One region of the Microbacterium aquimaris genome, then DNA from elsewhere that is predicted to be linked to it. Evidence: predicted binding sites of a transcription regulator. Region 1 holds the regulator's gene; each other region holds the start of a gene.

What was found. Region 1 encodes LexA, which represses DNA repair genes until DNA is damaged. Its sites were predicted from a motif close to TCGAACANNTGTTCGA; they were not measured.
Region 2: the regulator LexA is predicted to act here: its motif matches at 1,392-1,407, upstream of ABD204_RS03395 (HNH endonuclease signature motif containing protein).
Region 3: the regulator LexA is predicted to act here: its motif matches at 1,908-1,923, upstream of ABD204_RS01965 (HNH endonuclease signature motif containing protein).

The regions. Positions count from the first base shown of each region.
Region 1 covers NZ_BAAAPT010000001.1:2,030,283-2,033,555, forward strand. Annotated here, with positions in the region: gene ABD204_RS09280 (hypothetical protein) at 1-1,297, opposite strand, end outside; gene lexA (transcriptional repressor LexA) at 1,369-2,049, opposite strand; gene ABD204_RS09290 (LysM peptidoglycan-binding domain-containing protein) at 2,328-2,684, shown strand; gene ABD204_RS09295 (histidinol-phosphate transaminase) at 2,710-3,273, shown strand, end outside.
Region 2 covers NZ_BAAAPT010000001.1:723,179-726,451, reverse strand. Annotated here, with positions in the region: gene ABD204_RS03395 (HNH endonuclease signature motif containing protein) at 1-1,313, opposite strand, end outside; gene ABD204_RS03390 (DUF2510 domain-containing protein) at 1,517-1,906, shown strand; gene ABD204_RS03385 (DUF2087 domain-containing protein) at 1,920-2,465, opposite strand; gene ABD204_RS03380 (maltokinase N-terminal cap-like domain-containing protein) at 2,555-3,273, shown strand, end outside.
Region 3 covers NZ_BAAAPT010000001.1:390,550-393,822, forward strand. Annotated here, with positions in the region: tRNA gene ABD204_RS01950 (tRNA-Ser) at 122-210, opposite strand; gene ABD204_RS01955 (LCP family protein) at 302-1,582, opposite strand; tRNA gene ABD204_RS01960 (tRNA-Ser) at 1,658-1,745, opposite strand; gene ABD204_RS01965 (HNH endonuclease signature motif containing protein) at 1,934-3,256, shown strand.

The sequences.
Region 1 (3,273 bases):
CGATCAGCCACACGACCAGGGCGAGGACGACGACCAGCACGATGTCGCCGAAGGTCAGCGGGCGCAGCGCGAACAGGAGGATCACGGCGAGGACGAGGATCACCATGCGCACGAGCACACGCTGACGGCGCATCCACTCCCCGAATCCGCCGGTGTCCAGCCCGCGTCGGCGCAGGCCCACACGCGCGGAGGTCGTGAGCGATCCCGCGAGCGCGCGGACACGGCGGGCCGGGGCCCACCGACCGCTCAGCCACGCCGCGACCGCCACCACGACACCGAGGAAGGTCAGCACCGTCGCGGTGTCGCGCATCGCGCCGACCACGGTGTAGTAGATCGCCTCGAGTGTGCGTGCGGGGATCCCCAGGGACGGGGCGTTCAGGCTGAGCACGGCCGCTGCGCTGGTGAGAGCGACGGCAAGAAGTCCCGCACCGATCGTGATCGCCACGCCCACCCCCAGCAGCGCGGTCGAACGGCGGCGCGCGACCAGGACGCCGACGGCGGCCAGGCCCAGCGCGATGAACGGGATCCAGTAGCCGGCGGCGACGGCGATGTTGTAGATCGTGCCGACCAGGAGGAGGCCATCGGCCTGGACGATCACGATGGTCTGGTCGATCGTCGGGATCGATGAGGCCAATCCGAATCCCTGATCGCTCAACTGCGTCTTCAGCTCGTCGATGATCGGTCCGAGCTGGATGCCGAGCGCACCGGTGTCATCGATCGCGATCGCCGTCGTATCGTCACCGGTCGCCGCCGCGACGAGCGCGCGGTGGCTGGCGACCAGCGCGGTGCGCCACACCTGGGGGAACGCGTCGGACTGCACGACACCGGTGATCGCGGAGTCGATGAGGCCCTGCACACCCTGGACGGCGGGCTGGCGCAGCAGGTCCAGCGCCGACGAGGCCGTCGGCGGAAGATCGAGGCTCTGCACCCCGTCGATGACGTCGTTGGTGATCCCGGCGACGTCGACGGCCTCGTTCACCGCCGCGGATGCCTGGTCGATGACCAGCTGCTGGACGTCGGGATCGTCGGCGAGGGGCCCGAAGGTCTGCACGAACGCGTCCTCGCTCACCAGTTCGGCACGCGCCCACGTGCCCACCACCGACACCGGCACGAGGATCCCGGCCAGGACGATGCACACCGCGGAGATGAGCGCACGCCACCACCCGGTGCGGGCGACACGATCCGAGGGGACGGTCTCCGCGTCCGGAGGGTCGACGGATTGCGACCGCAGGTCGGCGTTCTCGGCCCGGAGGCGTTCGATCTCCGCGCGGAGATCGTCGATGTCTGTCGTGGGCATGGCGAGGCTCCCTAGGTTCGGTGAGCCCCATTCTGTCGGGAAGACGCCCCGCTTCGCACCTGCGGCCCCGATCAGACCGCGCGCATCACCGCGACGACCTTGCCCAACACGACGGCCTCGTCGCCGAGGATCGGCTCGAACGCCGAGTTGCGGGGCAACAGCCACACGTGTCCGTCCCGTTGCCGGAATGTCTTCACGGTCGCCTCACCGTCGAGCATCGCCGCCACGATGTCGCCGTTCTCGGCGGTGGGCTGTGAGCGGACGACGACCCAGTCACCGTCACAGATCGCGGCGTCGATCATCGACTCGCCGGACACCTTCAGCATGAACAGATCGCCCTTGCCCACCAGCTGTCGGGGGAGGGGGAACACCTCGTCGATCTGTTGGTCGGCGGTGATGGGCACGCCCGCGGCGATCCGCCCCACGAGCGGCACCATCGCGGCATCGCCGACCGGTGGCGTGGTGTCCGCCGGACTTTCGGTGCTCGCACCGGGCAGATCGATGAGCACCTCCATCGCGCGGGTTTTGCCGGCGTCACGGCGGAGGTAGCCGCTCAGTTCCAACTGGTTGAGCTGGTGGGTGACGCTGGACAGCGACTTCAGGCCCACCGCGTCGCCGATCTCCCGCATGCTCGGCGGGTATCCGTGGCGCGCGATCGAGCGCTGGATCACTTCGAGGATCGCGAGCTGCTTGTCGCTGAGGCTGCGCCGCCGCCGGGTCTGGGGTCGGGCGCGGCTCGTCGGCTCGGTCATCTCGTGCTCCTGTCTCGTCGTCCCCGCCGCGGTCTCCCGGCGTGAGGGGCACTGCTCTTCGAATGTCGGAGGTCGGTGGTGGGGTGTCCTCATCGAAACGGTATCCGCCCGTTTCGGGCACGGCCCGCAAGCAGTCCGCGTGTCGTGTTCGACGAAGATCCACCGTTCCGGTCCCTTGACAGTATAGAAACTCGAAGATAGCTTCGGAAGAGAGGTTCGCACCGGGTGCTCCCGGCCGAGTCCATCGGTGCGAACCTCTCCCCGAAGAAGGAGGAGAGATGACCGCGATCACCATCACGCCGCAACCCCGCACCCGCCTGCGCATGACCGCGCGCGGTCGCCGCGTGTTCACCGCACTCGCCGCCTTCCCGGTCGCCGCGTGCGTGGCCGTCGCGGTCATCAGCGGTGGCGGAGCGCTGGCTTCTCGCGACGCCGGCGCCGATCCCGCGTCCTTCTCGACCGTCGTCGTGGGCGCGGGGGACTCGCTGTGGTCGATCGCCGAGCGTGTCGCCCCGTCGAGCGATCCGCGCGACGTGATCGACGACATCGCACGACTGAACGCCCTCGACGGTGTGGCCGTCTCCGCGGGGCAGGAGCTGGCGATCCCCACGCGGTACACCGCCGACGGGCAGTGATCCCGCTCGCCCGACCGCACGTACCATGGGAGAGGTGACCGCTCGCCTCGACGACCTTCCCCTCCGCGACGATCTCCGCGGAATGACGCCCTATGGCGCCCCGCAGGCCCCTCTGCCGGTGGCGCTGAACGTCAACGAGAACACCCATCCTGTGCCCGACGAGGTCGCCGGGGACATCCTCGACTCGATCGCGCTGGCCCTGCGGGATGTCAACCGCTACCCCGATCGTGAGTTCCTCGCGCTACGGGAGGCCTTCGCCGAGTATCTGGGGGAGGGCATCACCGCCGACCAGATCTGGGCCGCCAACGGCTCCAACGAGGTGCTGCAGCACGTGCTGCAGGCTTTCGGCGGTCCTGGACGCACCGCGTTCGGCTTCGGACCGACCTACTCGATGTACCCCCTGCTGACCCGCGCAACGGGGGCGACCTGGGTCGCCGGCACGCGCGACGACGACTTCACTCTGACCCCGGAGTCCGCCGCGGCGCAGGTGGCTGAGATGGACCCCGACGTCATCTTCTTGTGCGCGCCGAACAACCCCACCGGTACCCCGATGCCCCTCGACGTCATCACCGCGGTCTACGACGCCAGT
Region 2 (3,273 bases), 1.3 Mb from region 1:
CCCGGTCGTTGTGTGACCGTCCACGGTGTCGCGTGCTTCAACGTGTGATGCCGTCGGCAGAAGGCTCCGACGTTGTCGATGTCGGTTCGGCCACCGTGGGCATGGTCTTTGCGGTGATCCCAATCGCACTCCCGGGCGGGACGCCGACATCCGGGGAATCGGCAGTGCACGTCGCGGGCGAGGAGGTAGCGCTTCTGCGCTGAGGTGATGTGGCGGCGGTCAACGCTGAGAACAGCCCCGGTGATGGGGTCGAGGAACACCCGGTCGAAGCCGGGAGCGTGTCCGGCGAGCACCTTCGCCGTCTCCGGGTCGACAGCGCACGCTCCGTCGAGCTGCGCCCCGCCGGAGGTCGTGCCGGCGAGGGTGGACGCCGGGACGGTGAGCTGCACGTGCGCCCGGATCGCCCCCAACCCGCCTTCGACCGTGTCGCCGATGGGGTCGATCGTCGGCGCGGCGGTGAGAAGCATGTCCATCAGTACGTCGGTGCGGATCTGATCGATGCTGCGCTCGTCGACCCCGACGTCTCCACGGAGGCTGGCGGGCGCGTCGGGGCCGCCCTGCGCGTCGGGGCTGGAGGCCGCGTCGGCGGTGGCCACCCCCGGGGCGGAACGGGCGGTGACGGGGTCCTCCGCCGGTGGGTCGACGGCGCGGCGAGCGGCGCGATCCGCATCTCTGATCGCGCGCGCCTGGCGGGTCAGTCGATCGTGAATACCGTGGATCTCGGTCACCGGTCCGATCGCCCCGAGCATCGCCATCCCGTCGCGGAGGTCTTCGACCCAGACTCTCCGCGTGAGCGCCGCCGTGTCATGGCGCTCCTGGATCGTCTTCGGGTCGTGTTTCTCGGCGACCTGCTCGGCGAACGTCCGAGTGCGCGCCGCGGTGGTGGTCTCGGCGTACGCGAGAACGTCGCTCTCGTATGCGGAGCGGGCCTCCGGGTCCTCGAGCCCCGCGCCCTTCTCGACGACGACGGCCAGGTGGCGCTGGGAGATCCGGCCTTCACGGAGTGCGTCGTACGTCGAGGGAAAGAGGGTCACGGCGCGGTGGGCCTCGAACAACCGTGTCTGCAGCGCCCGATCGCTCTCCCGGGTGGCCGCGCCGATCTCTGCCGCCATCGCGCGAAGCGGCATTTCCCGTTCTCTCGTCGAGGCATTGCGCAGACGCTCTGTCTGTTCGACGGTGAAGGCGTAGGCCTCCGCGTGCAGAGCCGTCTCCTCGGCGAGGACCCGAGCCTTCACTGCGGCGATCTCCCTGGCGCGCAGCACGAACCGAGCGGTCTTCGCCGCGTCAGCGGGGTCGTGCGCTTTCGAAGTCATCTTCACCTCGGGGCTCGGGCCTGCGCTTCCAAGTGTAGAACATAACCCCGAAGAAAACCAGGATGCCGGACAACTCCCTCGAACAGATATTCCCATCAGGTGCCTGCAGCTCGCCCACTCCCGCGAGCGCCGGGGAAGTGATATCCGCGATCCCGCTACCGTGGGCAGGAGTCGGATCGGGGGATCCGGCGGACGGGGGAGTCATGGCGAACGCGCAGGCTGGCTGGTACGACGACGGCACCGGTCAGAAGCGATGGTGGAACGGCGAGAACTGGACCGACGACATCCAGCCGCCCCCGCCGGCGGAGCCCGGCATCGGCGGGATGATCAGCCGCGCGCAAGCGGATGCGGTCGCGGGCGCCCAGCCCCGTCCCGCACCGACCGGGATGAGCTACGTCGTGCTGCAAGTCGTCTTGAAGGAGAAGTTCTTCGGCTCCGGGTCGAACAACCTCGTCGAGCTCGAGGGCGTCATCAATCGGCAGGCTGCGCTCGGCTATCGACTCCACACGATCAGTACCGCCTCGTCGGGCAGCACGGGCTTCGGTGGCGGTGACCGCATTCAGGCGACGCTGGTCTTCGAGCGCCTGGTCTGAGCTCCCGCTGCGGTTATCGCTCCTCGGATGCGGGCAACGCGTACTCCGTGCCGGAGGGGGTGCGTTCGATCAGGCCGTGATCGACGAGGTGGCGGCGCAGGATCGCGACGTCGTGGGCGTGGCCGCTCAGCCGGGCGTTGAACTGCTGCTCGGACAGGACCTCGCCGGGGTCCAACACCGAGCGTGCGATCGAGGAGAGCAGTTCGGCACGCACCTGCGGATTCGAGGGGTACACCGCGATGCGCCCGCCGGCGTCGAAGAACCGCGCGAGACCCGTCGGTTTGGGCGGTGCGGGTGCCGCGGCGAGGAGATCGGCGAACACCGCGTTGTCCGCCGCAAGACGCCCGTTCTGCTCCCGAACCAGGCCGGCTTGCGTCAAGACCCTCGTGATCTGCCGGCGCCGAGACGGCGACAGGGTCTGCAGGGTGGCGCTGTGCACGCCGAGGGTCAGTTCCGCATGGACGCGTCGCGCCGTCTCATTCGCCAGGGCTGCGACCACCGCACGCCATCGGTGCGGCGCGACCTCAACGCCCTCGCCCGTGTCCGCCGGCTCGCTCATCCTTCCACTCTAGGCGGCGCAGGGTCGCACGCGATGGTCGCCCGCGTCCACCCCTTGTGTCACGGCTGCGATCCGCGCCACGGTAGAGCGTGGACTTCATCGATGCGCTCGCGGGCTGGATGACGACTCAGCGCTGGTACGCCGGAAAGGGGCACCAGCCGCGTCTGCGGATCCTCGACGCGCAACCCGGGCCCGCAGACAGCATGCGCTACCTCGTGATGGACGACGCCGGGACGCTCCCGACTCTCTATCACGTGCCCCTCGTGCTGGCCGGCTCCGACGATGTCGCCGACGTGGTCGACTCCGGGGAGGGGCGCGCCTACGTCGACGCCGCCCGCCAGCACGACTTCGCCGTCGGATCCCTCGCGGAGATGGGGGTGGATGTACATCGCGTCACCGGATCGCGCGTGCTGACGGGGGAGCAGTCGAACACCTCGATCGTGTTCGAGGAGCGCGGTGAGCCGACGATCATCCTGAAGCTGTTCCGTACCCTCCATCACGGAGAGAACCCGGACGTCACCGTGCAACGCGCCCTGAGCGCCGCAGGTTCGCCCTACATCCCGCGATTCTTCGGCAGTCAGGATGCCTCGTGGCCGGACGTGGGGCGGGAGTCCGGTTCGGCGCAGGGCACGCTCGGTTTCGTGCAGGAGTTTCTTCCCGGCGTGCGCGACGGGTGGGACATCGCGCTGGAGGCGGCCCGCGACGGTCGAGACTTCACCGAGTCGGCCCGCGACCTCGCGATCGCCGTCGCCGGGGTGCACGGCGCGCTCAGCGTGACCCTGGACACGACCCATGCCGACCCCGAGGT
Region 3 (3,273 bases), 1.6 Mb from region 1:
GGGCGAGTCAAAGAGGCGCTTTCGGGAACCGGCCGCAAATGGGACGCAAATCGCGAAACCATGAGAGGCCGACGGCCCGCGATCCCAATGATTTCAAGGGATTGCGGGCCACGAAGTTCGGCGGAGACGGAGGGATTTGAACCCTCGGTCCCCTTACGGGGACTCCACCTTAGCAGGGTGGTGCACTAGGCCTGACTATGCGACGTCTCCAGGCATCCGCAACGCATGAGCGCGTGGACGCACCAGGTAATCATACCCGCTGACGTACGAGGAGACGAACCCGCGGACGCCGGCGAGAACGTCACCCGAAGACGTTGCCGGCCGAGCAGGTCTCCTGCGCTGCGGTCGATCCGGGAATCGAGTCGGGAAGCACCGCGGAGGTCTCCGTCGGCTCGGGGGTCGGCTCACCGGTGGCGTCGGTGGTCGGCTCCTCCGTCGGCTCGGCGGGAGCTTCGGTTTCATCCGTGGCCGGTTCGTCGATAATGACGCCACCGGTGTCGTTGGGGTCGCTGGTCAGCTCGAGCGACTGGTTGGCCTCGAGCGCGGCCCACAGCGCGTCGGCCGACTCGTAGTTCGGCACGACCCGGTTGCTGTCGTTGGGGTCGTCGTACACGGGGTACTGCACGAAGACGATGTCTTCGAACGGCACGTCCTTGACCGCGAGGGCGATCTGCACCAGGGTCATCGGGTTGGTGAGGCTCTGGCTGGGGGTGACGTTGTCGACCGCGGTCGTGGCGAGCTGCAGCAATGTGGACGGGCTCGCCAACACCTCTTCGCTGACCAGTTTTCGGGCCAGTGACGACATGTACTGCTGCTGGTTGCTGATGCGAGCCAGGTCGCTGCCGTTCTCCAGGCCGTGACGGGTGCGCAGGAACTGCAACGCCTCGACACCCTGGATGTTGCGGATACCGGCGGGCCAGTCGATGCCGGTGTACGGGTCCTGGATGCCACCGTTGCCGATACAGACGTCGACGCCTCCGATGGCATCGGTGATGTTGATGACGTTTCCGAAGCTCACCTTGGCCGCGAACGGGATGTTCATCCCGCTCAGCTCGGAGATCGTCTTGACCGTGCAGTTGAGTCCGCCGCGCCCCCATGCGGTGTTCAGTTGCGCGTAGCTGACGGCGTAGTTGATGCTGCCGTCCTCGTCCGTGCACTCGGGCTGGGCCGACATGAGGTCCCGCGGGAAGGAGATGACCGTCACACGGCGGGGCTCGTCCGAGATGTGCACCAGAAGGTTGACGTCGTTGAGTTGACCGCCGGCGTCTGCACCGGTGCAGCGCTCCCCGAAGAGGTAGGCGTACTCTTCCTCGCACTCGTCGGTGCCGACCACGAGCATGTTCACGCCACCCTCGATCGCGCCGATGTCCGGCGGAACCGCATCCTGCCCGTCGAGCGCGACGGCCTCGTCGGCGAAGCTGGCGGTGATGTCGTACGCGGTGTAGGCCGCGATGCCCGCGCCGGCGACGAAGACGACGGCCGCGACGATCCCGACGATCTTCGCCAGGAGGCCGGCGGGATGCGGCGACTTCAGTTCGCCGTGCCGTGCGACGGTGCGCCGACCACGCTTGCTCTGACTCACTCGGATCCTCTCGGGGGGTGTCACCCACCGCGTGTCGGCGCTCCCCGTGTTCGGATCACGCCGACCACGATGTTGTGGCGGAGGGTGTGGGATTCGAACCCACGGGACATTGCTGCCCACTGGTTTTCAAGACCAGCTCCATCGGCCGCTCGGACAACCCTCCCGACGAGGCCGCCGTGGCGGCATCCGTCGAACGGCGTCGAGTCTAGTCGACGGCGCTTTGCCGTTATTGTCGCAACGGCTTCTGTGGATGCACTGAACGGCGCGCGGGCGCGGGCGCGGGCGGCGCCCGACGAACACCGGACGACACTCCCTCGAGGCGATGTCGGAGGTATGTTCTAGTGTTCGAGTATGGACAACGACCCGGAGACCTGGATCGACGAGGACGGCATGCCGCACCTCGAGATCCCCCTGGAGCTCCTCATGGAGTCCGCGTCGGATCACCCCGACTCGCTCGATGACGTCCTCGACCTGAGCCACGTGATGATGCGGTTCGTCGCGCAGCGCTACGTCGCCATCGACGGGATGCGGCGGCGGGCGGTCACGGAAGCGTCCGCGTTCGGCGTCGATCTAGCGTCGGTCGCCTTCCGCTCGGTCCGTTTGGAGCTGGCGGCGGGCATGCGCGTCTCCGAGTACGTCGCCGAGGCGATGCTCCAGCAGGCGGAGGCGCTGGTCCACCGCTATCCAGAGGTGTGGCACTCCCTACACGCGGGTCGCATCGACGACGACAAGGGCTACGTCCTGGTCGCCGGGCTCGATGAGCTCGGCCCCGACGCCGCGGCAACTCTGCTCCCCGAGGCTCTCGACGCCGCTGAGAATCTGCAGATCGGCCCGTTCCGCCGCGCTCTCCGCAAGCTCGTCGAAGACCACCGCGCGAGCACCCTCGAAGAACGGCACGAAGACGCGGTGACCCGACGTCGTGTCGTGCTCGAAACCGGGAACGACGGCATGGCGTGGATCGGCGCGCACATGCCGGCCGTCGAAGCGCAAGCCATCCATCAGCGTCTCACCACGATGGGCAAGGCGATCACCGCCGTCGACGGTGAGGAGCGCACCCTCGATCAGGTGCGTGCCGACATCTTCGGAGACCTCCTGATCGACGGGACCACGGATCATGTACCGGCACACGCACGCGGTGTCCGCGCGACGGTCGTCGTCACCGTGCCGGCCCTGTCGCTCGTTCACGAGAAGCAGCCCGCCGGCGCCGACCCCGCCTCCGTGGAAGGCCTCGGACCGATCCCGCACTCGACGGCGCGAGAGCTCTGCGGCGGCGCGCGCGAATGGATGCGTGTGCTCACCCACCCGGAGACCGGTGCGGTGCTCTCGTTCGGACGTGACCGCTACCGTCCCCCGAAGGCGCTTCGAGACATCGTGAGATGGCGCGCCGGCCGGTGCATGGGACCCGGCTGCGGAATGCCCGCCGAGCGGTGCGAGATCGACCACTCGGTGGCATGGGAAGACGGCGGGACGACGGAGCTCCGGAACCTGCACCCGCTATGCAAAGGACACCACATCCTCAAACACCACGGCGGCTGGGCACTGGAGCATCGCGACGACGGTGACGTGATCTGGACGTCACCGACCGGTCGAAGATACCTGGTCAGACCGGAACGGAGAGTCCCGGTCTTCCGGCCCGACCCCGAACCTCGGGTCCCCACCGTCGCGCCCTTCTGACCCTCCCGAGCCGAGAG